Linked DNA regions of Alloactinosynnema sp. L-07. The protein of the gene in region 2 binds, or shares a complex with, the protein of the main gene of each other region. Links are inferred from orthologs where the notes say so. Each region holds a gene or a part of one and is shown on either strand. Other genes may lie near its edges.

Evidence for each region.
Region 1: the proteins of BN1701_RS09560 (region 2) and dnaG are in contact, whole or in part, in a crystal structure (PDB 2R6A), measured with the Geobacillus stearothermophilus proteins. The link is inferred for Alloactinosynnema sp. L-07 from one-to-one orthologs. Residues at the interface, in WP_033016901.1 of Geobacillus stearothermophilus: Ser13, Glu15, Ala16, Gln18, Glu91, Leu92, Asp94, Ala95, Val96, Pro97, Thr98, Ala99, Ala100, Asn101, Tyr104, Tyr105, Ile108; in WP_049624496.1 of Geobacillus stearothermophilus: Lys456, Leu457, Leu458, Pro459, Ala460, Asn463, Ala464, Leu467, Leu535, Leu536, Ile537, Ala538, Gln544, Glu545, Asp548, Tyr549, His552.

What each region holds. Positions count from the first base shown.
Region 1 is NZ_LN850107.1:561,710-571,129, forward strand. The notes cover bases 4,465-7,358. They hold dnaG (DNA primase), read left to right. Parts: upstream 4,465-4,903; coding sequence 4,904-6,814; downstream 6,815-7,358. Other genes in these bases: sigJ (RNA polymerase sigma factor SigJ), read right to left, coding at 4,465-4,854; BN1701_RS02830 (hypothetical protein), read left to right, coding at 6,811-7,347. Outside these bases: BN1701_RS02800 (YdcF family protein), read left to right, coding at 217-801; BN1701_RS02805 (deoxyguanosinetriphosphate triphosphohydrolase), read left to right, coding at 824-2,086; BN1701_RS02810 (serpin family protein), read left to right, coding at 2,141-3,226; BN1701_RS02815 (carboxymuconolactone decarboxylase family protein), read left to right, coding at 3,308-3,874; more of sigJ, read right to left, coding at 3,919-4,464; BN1701_RS02835 (trans-aconitate 2-methyltransferase), read left to right, coding at 7,384-8,151; BN1701_RS35210 (hypothetical protein), read right to left, coding at 8,148-8,372; BN1701_RS02850 (proprotein convertase P-domain-containing protein), read left to right, coding at 8,996-9,420. UniProt on the Escherichia coli protein: RNA polymerase that catalyzes the synthesis of short RNA molecules used as primers for DNA polymerase during DNA replication.
Region 2 is NZ_LN850107.1:2,134,535-2,144,060, forward strand. What follows is about bases 768-3,767. They hold BN1701_RS09560 (replicative DNA helicase), read right to left. Parts: upstream 2,949-3,767; coding sequence 1,587-2,948; downstream 768-1,586. Other genes in these bases: BN1701_RS35425 (hypothetical protein), read left to right, coding at 768-836; BN1701_RS35430 (hypothetical protein), read left to right, coding at 1,063-1,317; BN1701_RS09565 (hypothetical protein), read right to left, coding at 2,932-3,767. In the rest of the region: more of BN1701_RS35425, read left to right, coding at 51-767; more of BN1701_RS09565, read right to left, coding at 3,768-4,104; BN1701_RS35435 (hypothetical protein), read right to left, coding at 4,101-4,256; BN1701_RS09570 (hypothetical protein), read left to right, coding at 4,433-4,702; BN1701_RS36395 (hypothetical protein), read left to right, coding at 5,454-5,837; BN1701_RS09585 (HEPN domain-containing protein), read right to left, coding at 6,494-7,876; BN1701_RS09590 (hypothetical protein), read right to left, coding at 7,975-9,045; BN1701_RS09595 (hypothetical protein), read right to left, coding at 9,317-9,526. UniProt on the Escherichia coli protein: The main replicative DNA helicase, it participates in initiation and elongation during chromosome replication. Travels ahead of the DNA replisome, separating dsDNA into templates for DNA synthesis.

The DNA.
Region 1 (9,420 bases), 1.6 Mb from region 2 along the record:
CGGGACGCGGCGGCGATCGCCAGGGGTCACCCGCCGCCTGTGGATGAATTGGGCCATTGTGGACAACTCGGCCGCCGGACCATCGGATCGTCGGCGGGTCGAGGTACAGTGGCCCGGGCCGACCCGGGTGCCTCGTCTGAAAGGATGCGGAACGTGCCCGCTCAGCCCCGCCCCATCCTGCGTGCCGTGCGACGGCTGTTCGTCGGCATCGTGCTGATGTGCCTGCTCGTCGTCGGCGGCACGGCGTTCCGGGTCTGGCAGGTCGCGCGCATCGATGACCGTGACCACGCCGACGTCGTCGTGGTCCTCGGCGCGGCCCAGTACGCGGGCAAGCCGTCCAAGGTACTGGAAGCCAGGCTTCGCAAGGCGAAGGCCCTGTACGAAGCGGGCATCGCCAACTACGTGGTCACCGGCGGCGGCAGGCGGGAAGGCGACCGGTTCACCGAGGCCGAGGCAGGCCGGGCGTGGCTGGTCAAGCAGGGTGTGCCCCGCGATCGGGTGATCGATGTCGGCGAGGGCAACGACACCTTGGGAACCATGCGCGCGGTGGCGGCCGAGGTGAAGCGGCGCGGCTGGGAGTCCGCGGTGATCGTCAGCGATCCATGGCACTCGCTGCGCGCGCGCACGATGGCCCACGACGCGGGCTTGGACGCCTGGACCTCGCCCACGCACACCGGTCCGATCGTCCAGACCCGCGAGACGCAGGCCCGCTACATCTTTCGCGAGACCGCGGCGCTGCTTTACTACCGCGCGACGAACGCCTCCGCGGACGGGATCGCGCTCGACGGCGAGGTCGGTTGACCGGCCCGTAGTCTCTGTGACCGTGAGCCCCGGTTACTCAGAGCACGACATCGATCGCCTTTTCGTGGAGGCGCCCAAAGGAGCGACCCTGGTGGGCGCGCTGCCCGCCGTGCGGTCACCATTCAGCCGAGACCGCGCGCGCGTCCTGCACTCGGCGGCGCTGCGCAGACTCGCGGGAAAGACGCAGGTCGTGGGTCCGAACGAGGGCTCGGATGTGCATGGCATCCCGCGCACCCGGCTCACCCACTCCCTTGAGGTAGCCCAGATCGGCCGGGGCATCGCCGAGGAACTCGGGTGCGACCCGGACATCGTCGAGACCGCCGGGCTCGCCCACGACATCGGCCATCCGCCATTCGGGCACAACGGTGAACGGGCGCTCGACGAGGCAGCCAAGGACTGCGGCGGGTTCGAGGGCAACGCCCAGACCCTGCGGATCCTGGTCCGGCTCGAACCGAAGATCCTCGGCCACGGCCTGAACCTCACCAGGGCCTCGCTCGACGCCGCGACCAAGTATCCGTGGCCTCGGCGCGACGGCGTCCGGAAGTTCGGTGTCTACGACGACGACATCGAGGTCTTCGACTGGATTCGGGACGGTGCGCCGCCGGACCGGCAGTGCATCGAGGCCCAGTTGATGGACTGGTCGGACGACGTGGCGTACTCCGTGCACGATGTCGAGGACGGCGTCCGCGCGGGCCGGATCACGTTGGGCTCGCTCGCCGACCCGGCTGAGCGTGCCGCGATAGCGCAGATGGCCTCGAAGCACTTCTCCTCGGAACCGGTCTCGGCGCTGGAGAACGCGGCGACCGAGCTGCTCACCCTCCCGGTCGTCGCGGAGGCCCGCGCGTACGACGGGTCGTTGGACGCACAGGTCGCGCTCAAGCGGCTGACCAGCGAGTTGGTCGGCCGGTACGCCTCGGCGGTGGTGACAGGAACCCGCAAAGCCCACGGCAACGGACCGCTGACCAGGTATTCCGCCGACCTGGTCATCCCACACCAGGTCGCAGCCGAGGTCGCGCTGCTCAAGGCCATGGCGGTTCGGTACGTGATGAGTGACCCGGTCCGGCTGGCCATGCAGGCCAGGCAGCGCGGGCTGATCACGAATCTGGTCGCGACGCTCATCAGACGGGGTGCCGAGGTCCTCGAACCCGCTTTCCGACCCGCCTGGGCGGCGGCGACCGACCACGGCGCGCGGCTGCGGGTGGTCGTCGACCAAGTCGCCTCCCTGACCGACGCGCAGGCCGTCACCTGGCACGCCGAGCTTGTGGACAACTTCCGAGCCTGCTAGCCCAAAGCCGGCACACTCGTGAGACGGACACCACAAGTCGTCGGGGAGTCAGCCGTGTCGCATCTGGAATTCACCCTCGCTCTGCACCGCGCGATCGCGGGGAATCCCACGGAACAGGTGTGCTGGTCGCCGTACTCGGTGGCCAGCGCGCTCGGCTTGCTGGCGCTGGGTGCCCGAGGTGGGAGCCGCCGGGAACTCGTCGAGCTGTTCGGCGACCTCGACGACCTCACAACCCTGATCGCGGGCGCGGCCACGTTGGACAAGGCGGGGACCGACGAGGACGAACCCGTGATCGCGGTGACGAACACGCTGTGGGCCGACGCGTCGGTCAGGGTGGAGAGCTCGTTCGCCGACGAGCTTTCCCGGTGGTCGGACGGATCGGTGCGCAATGCTCCATTTAGGACGGAACCGGTCAAGGCGCGCGATGAGATCAACGCCGACGTCGCGGAGACCACCAGAGGGCTGATCCCGGAACTGCTGCCCGAGGGGTCGATCAACTCCGACACGGTCTCCGCCTTGGTCAACGCGTTGTACTTGAAGTGCGCGTGGCGCAACAAGTTCAGCGAGTTCCTGACCGAGCCCAAGCCGTTCCACACCGCGGCCGGGGTGGTCGAGGTGCCGACGATGGCGCTGAACGAGTCGGTGCCCTATGCCGCGACCAGCGGGTGGCAGGTCGTCGGGCTGCCTGCCATCGGCGGTGTCGAGGCGGTGATCCTGCTCCCGGACGGCGATCTCGCCGACGCCGAGCCGGAGCTGACAGCCGAGTCCTTGGGCGCGCTGCTCAACGCGCCTGAACATCGTCAAGTCGCGTTGTCGCTCCCGAAGTTGAAGGTCAGCACCCAAGCCGAGTTGTCACCCGCGCTGCGATCGGTCGGTGTTCGTGAGGTGTTCGGCGACCAAGCGGACCTGAGCGGGATCAGTCCGGATCCGCTGGCAGTGGAGGCGATCCTGCACGAGTCCGTGCTCAAGATCGATGAGCAGGGATTCGAGGGCGCGGCCGCGACCGCGGTGATGATGCGGATGCTGTCGATGCCCGCCGAACCCCTGCCGGTGGTTGTCGACAAGCCGTTCCTGTTGCTCGTCCGGCACGCGGGCACGGGCGCGGTGTACTTCATGGCGCGGGTCACAGACCCATCCTGAGAGGAGGTTGTCACGTCTAGTCCTGGTGTCTCGTCCACCTGGTGAACGGCCCAGATCGGGGGCCGACACAGGGAGGTTGAGATGCCGCGCATCAAAGCTGTCACGACGGGAGAAGCCGGTCCGCTGTTGCGCACCATCTACTGGTTCGCCCGACGCCGGTTCGGTGCGGTGCCGGAGCCGGTGGCGGTGTCGGCACACCACCGCGGGCTGATGATGGCCAGTGCCCGGCATGAGTTGGCCGTGCAGAAGGCGTCGAAGGTGCTGCCCGCCAGCGTTCGTGAGCTGGCGGTCTACCGGGTGGCCCAGTCACTCGGCTGCTCATGGTGCGTCGACTTCGGCACCATGCTGCAGCGGCTCGACGGACTGGACATCGACCGGCTCAAAGAGATCGACAACTACGCCGAATCGGACGCCTACAGCGCCCACGAGCGGCTTGCCATCGCCTACGCCGACGCGATGACCAGCAATCCCGTCAGCGTGACCGACGAACAGGTCGCCGAACTCAAGGATGTCTTCGGGGAGAAAGGGGTGATCGAACTCAGCTACCAGATCGGGCTGGAGAACATGCGCGCCAGGGTCAACAGCGCGCTCGGCATCGTCGACCAGGGCTTCACCTCGGGCGACGCCTGCCGGATCCCGACACCCTGACCAGGCGCCTCGGCCGCCCGCGCGGTGGGCGGGTCGCAGCGTGGTCAGCGGGTGTAGCCGGTCAGCTTGTCCGGGTTCACGATGTCGTAGATCGCGGCGACCTGTCCGTCGCGCAAGGCGAAGGCGGTGACCCGGCGGTTGACCTCGCGGTGCACGCCGTCGCTCGGGATGTCGGGTATGGCCATCGCGAGATCGCCGTTGACCAGGACGAGTTCGCTCTTGCCGAGGTTCTCCAAGCCGTACATCTTGACGAGGCCGAGCATGAAGCGGGCGATGTTGTCCGGGCCGACGACGAAGTTGCGCGCCGTGCGGGCCTTGCCGTCGCTGTCGCCGACGAGCACGGCGTCGGGGTGCAGCAGGCTGACGACCTTGGCGAGGTCGCCCGCGCTGAGTGCGGCGAGGAGGGCCTGAACCACGGCGCCTTGGTCGGCCAATGCCGCGCGAGGTGGCGGGTCGGCGTCGGCGGCGGCGCGGCGACCGCGGGAGGCGTGCTGGCGGGCGGTCGCCTCGGAACAGCCTAGGGTGGCGGCGATCTCGGTGAAGGGCACGCCGAACGCGTCGTGCAGGACAAAGGCGACACGCTGTTCCGGGGTGAGCTTGTCCAGGACGACCAGGGCCGCCATGCGCACACCGTCGTCGCGGACGATCGCGTCCAGCGGATCCTCGCTGGTCGGGGTGCCGAACGGGGTGACCACCGGCTCGGGCAGCCAGGGTCCGACGTAGCGTTCGCGGCGGACCGCGGCCGAGCGCAGCCGGTCCAGGCACAGGCGTCCGACGACGGTGGTCAGCCATCCGCGCAGGTCACGGATGTCGGCGCGGGCCCGGTCGTCCAAAGCGGACAGTCGCAGCCAGGCTTCCTGGATGGCGTCCTCGGCGTCGGACAGCGTGCTGGTCAGGCGGTAGGCGACACCGAGCAGGTGGGTGCGGTGCTCGGTGAAGCGCATTGCCAGATCAGAGTCGCTGACGGTCACGGGACTCATCCTAGGGCGGGACACCTCGCCCTTGGGCGCGCGCATAGACTCGACTGTTGTGGCGGGGCGAATCCGGGAAAGTGACATAGCGCAGGTTCGCGAGCGCAGCCGGATCGACGACGTCGTCGGCGAGTACGTGGCGCTCCGCCGCGCGGGTGGCGGCGCGCTCAAGGGGCTGTGCCCGTTCCACGACGAGAAGACGCCGTCGTTCAACGTTCGGCCGACGCATGGGACCTTCCACTGCTTCGGCTGCGGCGAGGGCGGCGACGTGATCGCCTTCGTAATGAAGATCGATCACCTGTCGTTCGTGGAGTCGGTCGAGCGGCTGGCCGAGCGGGTCGGACTCCAGCTGACCTACGAGGGCGGCGGCACCAGCGTGCAGCGCGACCGCGGCACCCGGTCGCGGCTGGTCGACGCGCACAAGGCGGCGGCCGAGTTCTACGCCGAGCAGCTGCGGGGGCCCGACGCGATGATCGCGCGCGAGTTCCTGGCCGAGCGCGGCTTCGACCAGGCCGCGGCGGCGGCGTTCGGCTGTGGGTACGCGCCCGCGGGCTGGGACAAGCTGACCAAGCACCTGCTGGGTCGGGGTTTCGAGCTGGCCGAGCTGATCAAGGGCGGGTTGTCCCGCGAGGGACGGCAGGGCCCGATCGACAAGTTCCACCGCAGGCTGCTGTGGCCGATCAAGGACATCGGCGGCGACGTGGTGGGCTTCGGCGCGCGCAGGCTGCACGACGACGACCAGATCCAGGCGAAGTACCTCAACACCAGCGAGAGCCCGATCTACAAGAAGTCGCAGGTCCTGTTCGGCCTCGACCTGGCCAAGCGCGAGATCGCCAAGCGGCACCAGGTCGTGGTCGTGGAGGGCTACACCGACGTCATGGCGATGCACGCCTCGGGCGTGCTCACCGCGGTCGCGTCCTGCGGCACGGCGTTCGGCAGCGAGCACATCCAGGTGCTGCGCAGGCTGCTCATGGACGACGACGCCTTCCGCGGCGAGGTGATCTTCACCTTCGACGGGGACGAGGCGGGACAGAAGGCCGCCCTCAAGGCGTTCGACGACGACCAGCAGTTCTCCGCCCAGACCTTCGTCGCCATCGCGCCGGACGGGATGGACCCGTGTGAGCTGCGGCAGGCCAAGGGCGAGGTCGCCGTGCGCGACCTGGTCGCCCGCAGGCAGCCGCTGTTCGCCTTCGCCATCCGCGCCGAGCTGTCCTCGCACGACCTCGACACCGCCGAGGGGCGGGTCGACGCACTCCGCCGCACGGTGCCGATGGTGGCCCGGATCAAGGACCACTCACTGCGGGACGAGTACGCGCGCCAACTCACCGGCTGGGTCGGCTGGGACGATGTCGCCACGGTCGTGCGCCGGGTGCGCGAGAGCGCGGGCGCGCCGGTCGCCGCGAATACCCGCCGTTCGCGCGCGGTCGACCCGAACCAGGGCGCCCTGGCCGTCGAAGTCGACACTGGTCCGCCGCGGCCGGACCCGCGTGATCCCCGGCTCAACGCCCAGCGCGAGGTGCTCAAGCTGGCGCTGCAGGAGCCCGCGCTCGCCGGGCCGATGTATGACTCGCTGCCGCTGGAGGTATTCACCCATCCCGCGTACGAGGCCGTGCACCGAGCCGTGATCGATGCGGGCGGGACAGCCTCCGGGCTGGCGGGGGCGGAACTGCTCGACTCGGTGGCGAAGAACTGTTCGACACAGACGCTCAAGACCCTGGTCAGCGAGCTCGCCGTCGAGCCGATGCCGCTGCCGAACAAGAACTCCGCCGCCGAGCGCTACTCGTCGGCGATCCTCGCCGCGCTGCAGCGCGAGCTCGTGGCCAAACAGATCGCGGAGATCAAGTCCCGGCTCCAGCGGGTGTCGCCGGTCGACAACCCGGAGGAGGCCCGCGCGCTCTGGGGCGACCTGGTGGCCATGGAGGAGTGGTACAAGGCGCTGGGCAAGCAGGCGGCCGGGGGAATGGCATGAGCTTTCTGGACCGACTGCTCGGCAGCGGCGTCCCCAAGGGGTTCGCCGGCGAGCTGGACGCCGACGAGGCGGTCGTGGGCTCGGCGCCCGTGCGCGGCGGGGGGCACGTCGTGGCGACGTCGCTGGGCCTGTGGGTTCCCGACGGCGACGGCGCCCGGCGCATCGGCTGGCACCTGGTCACCAAGGCCACCTGGGGGAGTGGCGTGTTCGTGATCACCGAGGCCGAGGAGACCGAACACGCGGGCAACGCGGTGATCTTGGCGGATCTGCCGCCGGTCAAGGTGGTCGTGGAGTCGCCGGGAAAGCTGCCGCAGGCGGTCCACCGTCGGGTGACCGGGTCGATCCGGTCGCGGCACCACCGTGAGCTGCCCGGCGGTGGGGCGTGGTTCGTGCAGCGGAAAGTCCCAGGTCAGGACGGCACGGTTCTGCAGGTCCGCCCCGACCCGGGAACCGACCTGGACGCCGTGCGGGCCATCGCGACCGAGGTCGCGGCGAAAATCGCCGACGCCAGGGGACACGAGACGCTAGAGTAAACAGTACGTACGTACGGTTTGCTTGGGAGGCGACTCATGTGGGACCCGGACAAGTACCTGACTTTCGGCGATCACCGCGGCAGGCCCTTTCATGACCTCGTCGCCCGCATCGGCGCCGAGTCCCCGCGGTCGGTCGTCGATCTGGGCTGTGGCCCCGGAAACCTCACCGAGACGCTGACCCGGCGCTGGCCTGACGCGAAGCTGGTCGGCTACGACTCGTCCCCCGAGATGGTCGAGGCGGCGGGGGAGCGCGCGGTGACTGTGCGGCTCGGCTCGATCGAGAGCTGGCGCCCCGATGCCGACACCGACGTCGTCATCAGCAACGCCGCCCTGCAGTGGGTGCCGGGCCACGTCGACCTGCTCCGTCGGTGGGTCCAGGCGCTGTCACCCGGCGCCTGGATCGCCGTCCAGGTGCCCGGCAACTTCGCCGCCCCATCCCACGAACTCGTCCGCGAACTGGCCCGCGAACCCCGCTGGCGCGACAGTCTCGCCCAGGTCGTCCTCCGTGAGGACGACGCGGTCCTCGACCCCACCGGCTACGCCGACGCCATGGCCGACGCGGGCTGTGACGTCGATGCCTGGGAGACCACCTACCAACAGCGGCTGACGGGCGAGAACCCCGTGTTCGACTGGATCACCGGCACCGCCCTGCGCCCCATCCGAGCCGCCGTGCCCGACGCCGAATGGGCCGAGTTCCGCGCCGCCCTGACCCCGCGCCTCCACAAGGCTTACCCCCATCGCGCTGACGGCACGACGTGGTTCCCGTTCCGCCGCGTCTTCTTCGTCGCGAGGACCCCGAGCTAGCCGCGCTTGAACCTCTCGCCGACCTTCGCCCGCGCGATCCCGGCCGCCCCTTGAACAGCGGGATGGTCGGCGATCCGCCGGTAGGTCCGCATGATCTGGTCGTAGCGCCCACGACCCGCCTTGGAGCCGAGGACATAACCGACACCGGCCCCCAACAGGAACCCCATCACGATGTTCGCCTCCAGAACCCGCTTGACTCTGCCCCTTACATCCTCCCTCACCTGGGGTCCCGGCGCTGCGGGCCGGTGGAGGGACCCCGCGAAAACCACGTTGTCGCTGTGCGCTAGAGTTGTGCCAACGTTGGGCCACGGTCCAACGGAGTAATCCTCCATAGCTCAATTGGCAGAGCATGCGACTGTTAATCGCAGGGTTGTTGGTTCGAGTCCAACTGGAGGAGCAAACCCCCAGGTCACAGGCCTGGGGGTTTTGTCGTTCGGCTGCTGCGCAACACTTTGGGCACACAGTGAAGGTCGATCCAGCAAGATCCCCTTCGGTGCCGATTGGGTAGGATCGGCCGGAGTTGGGGGCGGTAGCTCAGTTGGTCAGAGCAGGGGACTCATAATCCCTTGGCCGTCGGTTCGAGCCCGACCCGCCCCACCACTTGACCAGCGGAAACGCTGATAGCTTGGCCCCAATGCCTCGGAATGCCCGCGAACAGACGGCAAACGGTCCGCGCAGGCAGCCGCACGCGGCGGGCCCACGGCAGCGGTATGTCGGCCAGTCCAGGATCGTGGCCGCGATCGCGACCCTGCGGGCCTCGTTGCCGCGTGGTTGACCTTGTGACGTGCGCGTAACCGTCAGTAGGCTGGCGATCCCTGCATCCCAGTGATGGGAGTTGATTCGCTTGTCCCGCAAGGTATTCACAGTCATAGCCGCCCTGATCGCGCTGCTGGTCACGGGTTCGCCCGCGCTCGCGCAGAGCGATCCGGTGGTGGCCGACCCCGGTGACCGCACCGGGGTGATGGGCATGGCCGTCAGCCTGCAGCTGACCGCCACCGGCGGCACCACCCCCTACACCTGGTCAGCGGCCAATCTCCCGCCCGGACTGACGGTGGCGGCGGCGACCGGGCTGGTGTCCGGGACTCCGCAGCAATGGGGCCTCTACGAGGTCACCGCGACCGCCAAGGACTCGGTGGGGAGGTTGGGGTCGGTGACGTTCAACTGGAACATCGTCACGCCCCCGGTTCCTTGCGGCAACGGCAACTCCACCGACTACCCGATCCGTGACAAGTCCACAGTGGACAGCCCGATCACGGTGACCAACTGCCC
Region 2 (9,526 bases):
GCCATTCGAGACCGCCGATAGGCTATCGGAACGTAGCAGATTCTCGCAGAATGAACGGGCTGAATATGACCGATGGAGAATATTTCGAGTCTATCGAGAGCCGAATTCTTCGAGTCGTGATAGACCTGGGGCTTTCCAAAATCGAAGGACATTCCGCCGAGTCTATCGTAGAAGACGTACTCCGAGTCCCAGCAACCTACGAAGAGTATGCGGGGCGAGATGCGGGCGTACCAGCGCGACTAGTAACGCTCGAAGTTGAAGTAGATCGCTTGCACGGCTGTGTAGAGTTGCAACGATTCTTCGGCGAGCTAGTTGGCATGATTGAATTCCCGCTCTCTACAGGGTTGACCTACGAATGTGGCGATGAGTTGGAATCGTCCGTATACCTTGTGCTCGTGGGTCACTATCGAGCCGCTTGCGCATTGCTGCGGTCCTTTTGCGAGATTGTGCTGCTCGACACATATTTCTTCTTCATGGGGGATGATCAAGAGTGGAAGGAGGGTGATGTCTACTTGCCCTCCGGTAGCAAGATTGCTGACAAACTATTCGCCGAGACGCCAGCGATGAAATCTAGACTAAAAGAACACATTCGCGTGCTCAATCAGTATGTTCACTACACGTCGGCAAGGTACCAGGATCCCATCTACAGGCGCTGGGACCCAGAATATTTCGCGCGCTGGTTCGCCCTATTTAAAGAATCTGTGACGTTAATGATCGCGACGCTACTTTTTCGGAACAGCTTTAGAGGACGTGAATTGCCCTCGGATCGGGTATTAGATGAATACTGCCGAGAGACCTGGGGCTCCCTGCTTGACCTGCTGAAGGGGAGCCCATGAGGCGATAAACCCACAGGTATTGACGCCTCGATCTGGCTATGTCTCTGTGGATTCGATCATCGCCCGCGCGCACCAGCACGCCGCCGGAGCACGGAAAAGGGGATGCGCAGCAGGAAACGCCGGGCGGGGTGAGAGAGAGTCGGAGCCGGATGATCACGCGCTGGGCCGGTCACCGGGTGGGTGGACCGCGAAGTTGCATTTGGCTGTCGAACAAGGACAGCGGCCGTTGTCGCTGGTCGTCGCAGGACAGCGCGATGGCTCTCCCCAGTTTCAGGTGGTGCTGGGTGGTATCCGCATCGCTCGGCCGGCAGGTGGCCGCCCCCGCACCCGACCGAGTGCGCACATCCCTGCGCTGTCCGACATTCCTGCCGCTGAGTTCTGGCCCCTGGTCTTCAAGCATGAGCTGCCTGCGGTCGTCGACCCTGCGGCGGCGTTGCGTTCCGGACTCGCCGCGGCGATCCGCTCCGCCCACCGCTGGTGAGCCCGCCCGCGGGACAGACGGGGTCGTCACCGTCACGGTGGTCGGCGCGTCCCGGGTCGCCGAGGACTGGGCCACCGCGATCTTCGACGGCATCGAGTCCTCCACCGCGTGCCGCCGGTTGTCCGGTGTCCGGGTTCAGGGCTCACTGAAGTGCGGGACTGGGGACCGGTGGCTCAGTCAATGTGAGCAGTCGGGGTGGATCAGGGAATGCGGGTGATCACCCGATCAGCCGACAACTTCGAGGTGGCAAGTTGGCGGGGCGGAGAAGGTCAGTCGATGGCCAGGTTGGCGAAGCGTGCGTAGTGGGCTTGCCATGCGGTGTGTGCGGTTCCGGTGCGGCCTTGGCGGTTCTTGATGACGCAGAGGTCTGATTCGCCTGCGTGGGGGTCGGTGGGGTCGTCGACGGCTGGGGTGTGTACGCCGATGACGGCGAATGCGTCTTGTTCGACGGCGCCGGAGTCGCGTAGGTCGGCGAGTTGGGGGCGTCTGTCGACGCGCTGGGCGGACTGCCGGTTGAGTTGGTGGAGCAGGACTATCGGTATGTCGAGTTCGCCGGCGAAGATTTTCAGCTCGCGGGTGAGTCGGGCGAGTTCCAGTGCGCGGGTCTCGGGGCGGCCCGTGGTGGCGACGAGGCCGAGGTGGTCGATGATGACGAGGTCGAGGCGCCCGTGCCTCTGTGTGTGGCGGCGGACGGTGGATCGGATCGTGTTGCTGGTCTGGTAGCTGGCGTCGTCGACCCAGAGGGCGGAGTTCTCCAGTTTCTTGTGCGCGGCGGTGAGTTGGCGGCGGTCGTCCTCGCTTAGGGGGCAGCCGGGTTTCTTGGACACGCGGTCCAGGGGGACGCCACGGGGAGGGATGGCGGCCAGCATTCGCTGCATCAGCAAGGTTTGCGACATTTCCAGGCTCTGGATGAGTACGTGTTTGTCCTGTTCCAGGGCGGCGTGTCGCGCGAATTGAAGGCCTAGGAGGGTCTTGCCGTGGCCTGGCCGTCCGCAGACGACGGTGATCTCGCCGGGTTCCAGGCCGCCGATGATGTCGTCGAGGTCGCGCAGTCCGGTGCGCACGAGGTCACGGGGCGTCGTCTCATCCAGCATCGCGAGAACTGTGGTGGCGGCGAGCCCGCCGGTGATGGGTCCGCGGGAATCGTCTTGGGCGCCTGCGGTGGCGTCGAAGAGCGTCGCTTCCGCGCGGTCGACGATGTCGGTGACGTCGGCTCCGCCGACGCCGTGGAGACCGAATTGGGCGATACGGGTACCGGCTTGCACCAGGCGCCGCAGGATTGCCTTCTGGGCGACGATCTCGGCGTAGTAGGCGGCGTTGACCGCGGTGGGTACTGAGGTGATGAGGGTGTGGAGGAACCCGTGTCCGCCGATGCGGGCCAGCGCTCCGTCGCGCTGCAGTGCGGCCGCGATGGTGATCGGGTCTGCGGGTTCGCCTTGGGTGTAGAGGTTCAGGATGGCGGAGAACACGCGGGCGTGGTTTGGCAGGTAGAAGTCGCGTTCCTCCAGGATTTCGGTGACTTCACCGATCGCGTCCTGGGACAGCAGCATTCCCCCGAGGACCGCCTGTTCGGCGGTGAGGTCCTGCGGCGGCAACGCGGCGGGATCGACATGATCAGGAGAGGTCGGCATCACGGCACCCGGTGATCACTGGTCTGGGCGTGGGCCGGTGATCACCGGTGCCCATTCGCGTAGGGTCCGCTCGATCGGGCGGCGACGGGTGTTCCGGCCGGCGGGCGCCTTTGGTGCGTGGGTTGCACTCGCAGCGGTACACGGTGCCGTCCGGCCGAGTCCGTAAGCGGGTTCTGGCATCGCACGGGTCGTCGCCGTCGGCGCGTACCCGGTCGCAGGTGTTCGCGGCGGGCGTGGGCTTCGATGTCGGTCGCGGGGGAGGTGGCGGGATGGCTCGGAGGCGAGCGACGACGAATCCGGCCTTGTTGGCGATCGCGGCCCGCGCTGATTCGATCTGGGCCTTGATCCAGTCGGCGAGTGTGTGCGGGGTCCAGCCACGGGTGAACGCGACGTCGATTTCGCGGTGCACGGCGCGCTGTCCGCCCGCGTCGACGGCGGCGATCGAGGTGGTGATCACCATCCAGAACTGGTCATGCATGGTTTGTTCTTTCTCATCAGTCCTTCGGACTGATGCATGAAGGGCGACCGGTTCCGGTCCTTCGGTGCGACCTGGGTTCGGCGGTCGTCGCACCTGGTCGGACCGGGTGACCAGTTTCGGTATGCCGGTGGGGCCCGTGGCCCGGTCGGACCGAGTTGCCGCTCGCGGTAGTCCGGTCGAGAGATCGGCAGGTGGCGCCGAATGACCGGATCTGGTGTGTCGGTGGGGGACGGGCCTGCCATCGGCAGCGACGCGGTAGGTCTGGCCGCCCACGGTGATCTGGCTCGAAGGGGCGTATTCAGCGGCCAGTTCCTCGATGTCGCGGTCGGTGTAGCGGGTGTGTGCGTGGCGGGTCTCGGTTTCGATGTGGCCGTGGGGCAGCCTGGCGCGTACCTCGGCCCAGTAGCCGAGTTCGACGAGTTCGCGGCGGGCGGCCGCGGCGACCCGCCGCGACGCTCCCCAGGTCGCCGCCAGTTGGGCCAGTGTCAATGGCGGGTCGCCGGTGACGTGGAACCCGACCGAGGCTTGAAACGCGAGTACGTACGGGTTGGTCGTCAACTGGTACAGCTCGCGAGTGATCGGGACGGAATCGGGCCCATTGCGCAGCGGGCGCAGCCGATGGTGGCCGCCATCCGCAGCTTGAGGATCCCGACTCGTTCCCGCGGCCGAGCCAGTCATCGCCGCTCCGCATCGACGGATCCGCCGTCGATCGAGTCATCGATCGCCGTGGTCGTGGGTACCCCCAGTGCGGGACTGGTGAGGTTGACATGGGCGAACCCAGCCCGCCAAGCGGGCACGCCGGTTCCGCGCAGAGCAGGAAATGTCAACATGGATGACATTCTATGGGTCGCGTCTGTGACGGTGGGGCCAGAATGGGATGTAACCCGACAACATCTTGCGGCAACTGGGGCGCCCTGGTCGAACTTGCTGCAGTAGCGCGATGGGGTGGTTCGAGTGGGCCGGTGCGGGCGTTGCCGACCGCGGCGAGTGTGCGGTTGGCCGACCAGTGGCCGCGTTTCTGGACACGATCATGGTGGCGAGCACCCGCCGCGGGTACGCGATCGCGTTGGGCCGGATGGTGCGCGACTTCGGTGCGGATGCGAACGTGTGGCTGCTGAACCCGGACCGGGTAGAGGGCTGGTTCAGCCCCGCCTGGGGCGCGTGCACAGCGAAGGCTCAACACCCGGTTGACCGCGCTCGGCTCGGCGTGCGCGTACTGGCGCCAGGAGTGGCTCGCGGTGATCCGCTGGCGCGGCTGCGCACCGGGCCGGGCTGATCACCCTGGGCCCCGACGGCATCGGCATCGACCGCAGGCCGCCGCCCTAGTTCGCCGAGTTCCGTACGCGGCCGTGCGGTCGTCCCGAATCGGGACGACCGCTCGGCCGCAACGACCACGCGATCAGCGTCGAGCGCGCTGCCCTGCGGCAGTGGATGGCCCATCGCCCGGAACTCGCCGAGCAACTGCTGCGCGCCCTGGCGCGGCGGATGCGGCGCACGACCACCATGGTCTCCGATCTGACCTTCACCGACGTCCCCGGCCGCGTGGCCAAGATGCTGCTCCTGCTCGCGCAGCGCTTCGGCACTCAGGAGGCGGGCCGACTGCGGGTCAACCACGAGCTGACGCAGGCGGAGATCGCCCAGCTCGTCGGCGCCTCACGCGAGACGGTCAACAAGGCGCTGGCCGACTTCGCCCAACGCGGCTGGCTGCGCCTGGAGTTCAAGAGCGCCCTGATCCTGGACCCGGAGCGGCTGGCACGCCGCATCCGCTAGCAATACGGGGGCTGGCGAGATCGCGCACCTGCGCGGCGCATTTCCCGAGATGTGCCCGGCCGCATGTACAGGCGGGGCCGGTGATCGGCCGGAACCACACTGCGGCTGCGCCGGTCGAGTGGTGCGTCCGGCGGACCTGCGTGGCGGTCCGGGCTGATGACAAGCGGGCTTCTACCGTGGCCAGTGACTACGCAGGTTCGCCGGGGCCGGTTCACAGCCGCGCAGGTCCGCGGCACGGGCCGGATGGAGCTGAGCGCGTGGACTCCGAGCACGCCGACGACGCCGTCGATCTCGCGCGCCTCCAGGCGGCGCTGGACACGTACACGCAGTTGGCTGAACGTCGCCGCGGTCGAGGCCTTGGAGTGGGCCAGCTTATCGAGCACCAGAAGGCCCAGAGCGAGCTGTGTGAACTGACTGGACAACCTGATCCCGACCTTGCCTGCCGGCAGGCCCGCCATCATCTGGGGATTCCCCAGCCCATCACGCCTGGGGAAGCGTGCCCTGCCTGCGGTAACCGCGGCGCGCACCTGTGCGGGCGGCAGTGGCGGCAGGCCGACGGCACCATAGGAACCCGGCCCAAGGGCGGGAGCGTGCGCACGGTCGGCGGCGGGCTTCCCAGCCTGGGCAAACGAACAAGCTAATACCCCTGCGAGCCTAAATTCATACCCCCGTTCATTGTGGGTATGAATTTAGGTCCGAAGCGGCATGGGTAGATGCTTGAAACATTGCCTGGACAGCCCAAATCCCGCAGGCGGCGAATTTAATCTTCGTGAGGGGAGGTGAACCATGGAAGCCGCCCGTAAATACGAGCGGAGGCGGTACCGGCAGCGCTCGTTGGCCCTGCTGGACCGCCTCCTGCAACTGCTGTCGTTGCTGCTCAGGCTATGGCCTGACCTCGCATGACCAGCCGGGGTGGAGAGTCTTGACCCTGGACAGTTTCGGCTCTCTGCTCCGACAAATCAATAATACCCCCATCTGATGGGGGTGCCAAATCCCGCAGGGGTGATGGATATAGCACTGCCCGGTTACCCCTGTTGCGGGGCAGCCGGGCCGACTCGGTTCGAGTCCATTCCGAGTATAGGGCATCCCTGAAACTCCGGGTTCCACGATGCGCATTCTTGTGGCCCACCCGCCCCGATTAGGAACTGTCCACGCGAAAGGCCCAGGCCCGGGGCCACTCCCCGATCTTGACGTCGGTTCGCCGTCGGGCCGACCACTGGAAGGGCGCTGGACCCGCGGCGCCTCCCGCTCAGGAGACCCGGACGACAACCGGAAGGGTCGAGCGGGGTGACCTCGCCTAGATGATGCGCGCGGGCCGGGACGTCAGCGGCTCGAGGAACGCGGCGACCTCCTGCTCGATGCGCTCGTGACGCACCTGAGTGGACAGCAGCGCCTCATCGAACACGGTGTCCGGGTCCAGGTGTGGCCCGAGAACGATGGTTCTGATCAGGGCACGTCGCACGATCGCCCGCAGGTGGGTGATGGTGGCAGTGAGTTGCTTCTCCTTGGCCTCGCTACCGTGGGCCACCGCGTTGCGCACCTTGTAGGCCGTGTCGACGTGGCTGTAGATCGCCAGGCGTTCAGCGTCGTCACGGCCAACCAGCACGGCTGTCCGCTGGGCGGTCCGCCGTTTGAGGTCGCCCTGGTCGCCGTTCGCCGATACCAGCCTCTCCAACGCCACGACGTAGTTGAACGCCACCTCGGCCGGGTCCTGCCCGATGCTGACCACGGCGTCGAAGGCGACCTTCGCGCACGTGTCGAGGAACCTGCCCGCGATCGGTCGCAGGCGCTTGCCCGTCTTGGGCATCGGCTCGGAAGCGGTCCACACATCCAGCCTGCCGGACAGCGCCGAGAGGAAGCCCGTCAACCAGCCCGCCTGATCGTCCTCCACGCGCAAGGGGCCGAGCAGGGGAACCTCGTAGTCGCCGTCGGGACCGAGGAGGTTGGTAGGGATCGACTCGTAGTAAGCGGTCACGGCCCGGCCGGGTTCGACGAGGTACTCCGCGACCGGCATGACAGGGGTGTCCCGCGCGAGGTTCAGGCACAACAGCGGAGCCCAGGCTGGCGACTCCTGGACAGGACGTCGGAACAGCCGAAAGGGGACCCGGTGACGGGCTGGTTCGGCGTCAGGGTCCTCGGCCGAGAGCACCAGGTGCTCCCCGAACGCCAGCATGGGGTCGAACGACGGCTTCGCGGCGAAGTCAGCCGCGAGCGGCACCGGCCGCATCGCGTCCCAGTCCTGCTCACTCGGTCGCCACAACCGCCATCCCGCCAGCGTGAGCGGCTCGGCGAGATCCCAGTCGACGTTGAGGACAAGATGCCGGTGCAGCGGGATCGCCGGTCCCGACAGGTAGGCGGCCGTCTGAGCGGCGAGCACCGTCGCGTCGACAGGCTCGCCGGAGCGCAGCAGCCCCGCGAGCCCGAGACGATGCAGCACCGGGCCGGAGAGCTCGCGTCCCGCGGCGACCTGGGTGCTGGCTGCTCTACGACGGTCGACCAGGTAGCGGTTGGCGACAGCGGTGCTGAGGGCGACCTCGCGGACGCGGTCGGCGGTGGGTAGCTCTGCCATCGCCTCCGCAGCGTCTCGCTCGGCCAGGCCCACGAAGTCGTCAGGCCGCCGACGGACGTCGTCGAAGAACGACACCAAGGCCGCGTCGAGGTCGCTGGGCGGGTTCGTCACCCCCGCACGGTAGCGCCGCCGCGCGCCGTTCCACCGCGCATTTCCCGTGACGCTCACCGTCGAGCACGCGGCTGTCACTGGTGCGCCGTACGACGGCTCTATCGACGCCTTGCAGCGACGAGTCGGCGGAACGTGCGGTACCCAACCAGGACACGACGTGGCAACACACTTGCGACGAAGCCCGCGTAGATGCCGATCGCGAATACCTCCTGCTGACCGCGTTCCTCCTTCTGAGTGTCGACCAGGGACCCACTGGCCGCAACGGTCGAGGCGTCGACCTCCGCCCAAGTCAACCTCCCAGTCAACGGCTGCGGCGTCACGTTGTCGACCCGTTCGACCTGCGTCAGGTCGCGGTAATTGACCACGATGTCCAGGGGGGAGGGGACGAAACTGGCTTGATCGCGACCGAGGTCGATCGTCAGCTTGCCCCGGAGGTTCTCAGGTCGGTAGCTGGTACCAATTTTGGGGAGAGCGAAGTACGTGCGCTTCCCCGCGCTGACCGAGTACCTCGCGTCCGTCGAGACCCACAGGTCGAGCCGCCTATCAGAGCCGCTGTCCTTCGTCATCCGACCGGTGATCACCTGCGTGTCCGCGCGGACTTCCGGCGCGGCGTAGAGCGATTCGGGCGCTAGCCGCGCGGTGTAGCACTCAACGGAGTCGGCATGCACGGTCAAGCCGCTCGCCCAACAGCCACTGACGACCTCGGATGCCTCGCCGTTCGGATACCTCGTCGCGGCTCGCGAGTTGCCTACCAGCGCGATCATGAACCCAACCGAGTCGCCGGAGAAGTCCTTCGCGGTGATGCCGAAGTGAAGTAAGGTGCTGCCGCTGCTCTCATCAATCTTCATGTCCATCAGAGCCGCGACGTTCGGCTGGTCGAAGTAGAGCAGAACCTTTCCGGGAGCCTCGACCGGCGACGGGGACGATGACACGTCGAGGAACCTGACAGCCGCCACAGCGGTAAGTGCGACGAGGGCGCAAATCAGGGTGACCATGCCGGCGAAGTGCCAGGCCAGCGCGCGGACGGAATCCCCGCTGGGTATCGGTGGTGTGGCCGCCGGGCTGGGGTCGCGGCTCGGGCCAGACTTCGCCGCAGGGGCGCTACGGCGGCGACGAGCGGTTACGACGACGGCCGCCGCTACCAACACTGAGCCGATCCACCTGATCATCGCCTGCCTCATCCAATTGTTCCCGGTGCCACTCACCTCGCGCATCTCCTCCTCGCCTTCGTGATCTCGTCGACTCGTTGCCATAGGTCGTTGCCCCGCGCGTCAGCGGGTTCGCTGCGTGGCGGCGACGGCGATCTCGCTCAGTTCGACCACGACCGGGGCCAGCCGCTACGCGCGCCCGATGCCCCTCGGATCCTGGACCAGGCGGGGGTGACGACCGTCAACCGGTGTCGATCTCCGCGTCGAACGCCCTAAACAGACAGGGTGGCGCTCAGTCGGTCAGGAAGTACTTGGTGCGCCGTGTCACGATGTGCCGCAAGAAGTCCTCGCGCCACAACGCCTTTGTGAACAGGGCTCGGGGGCCGCCGATGCGTGCCGCTGCCTGCCCGAGCGCGGACAAGAGCACGTCGCCCAGGTCCACGACCGTCGTCGGTCCACCCTGCAGTGTCAGGAGCACTTCGACCAGGCCGGCGATGGCCTC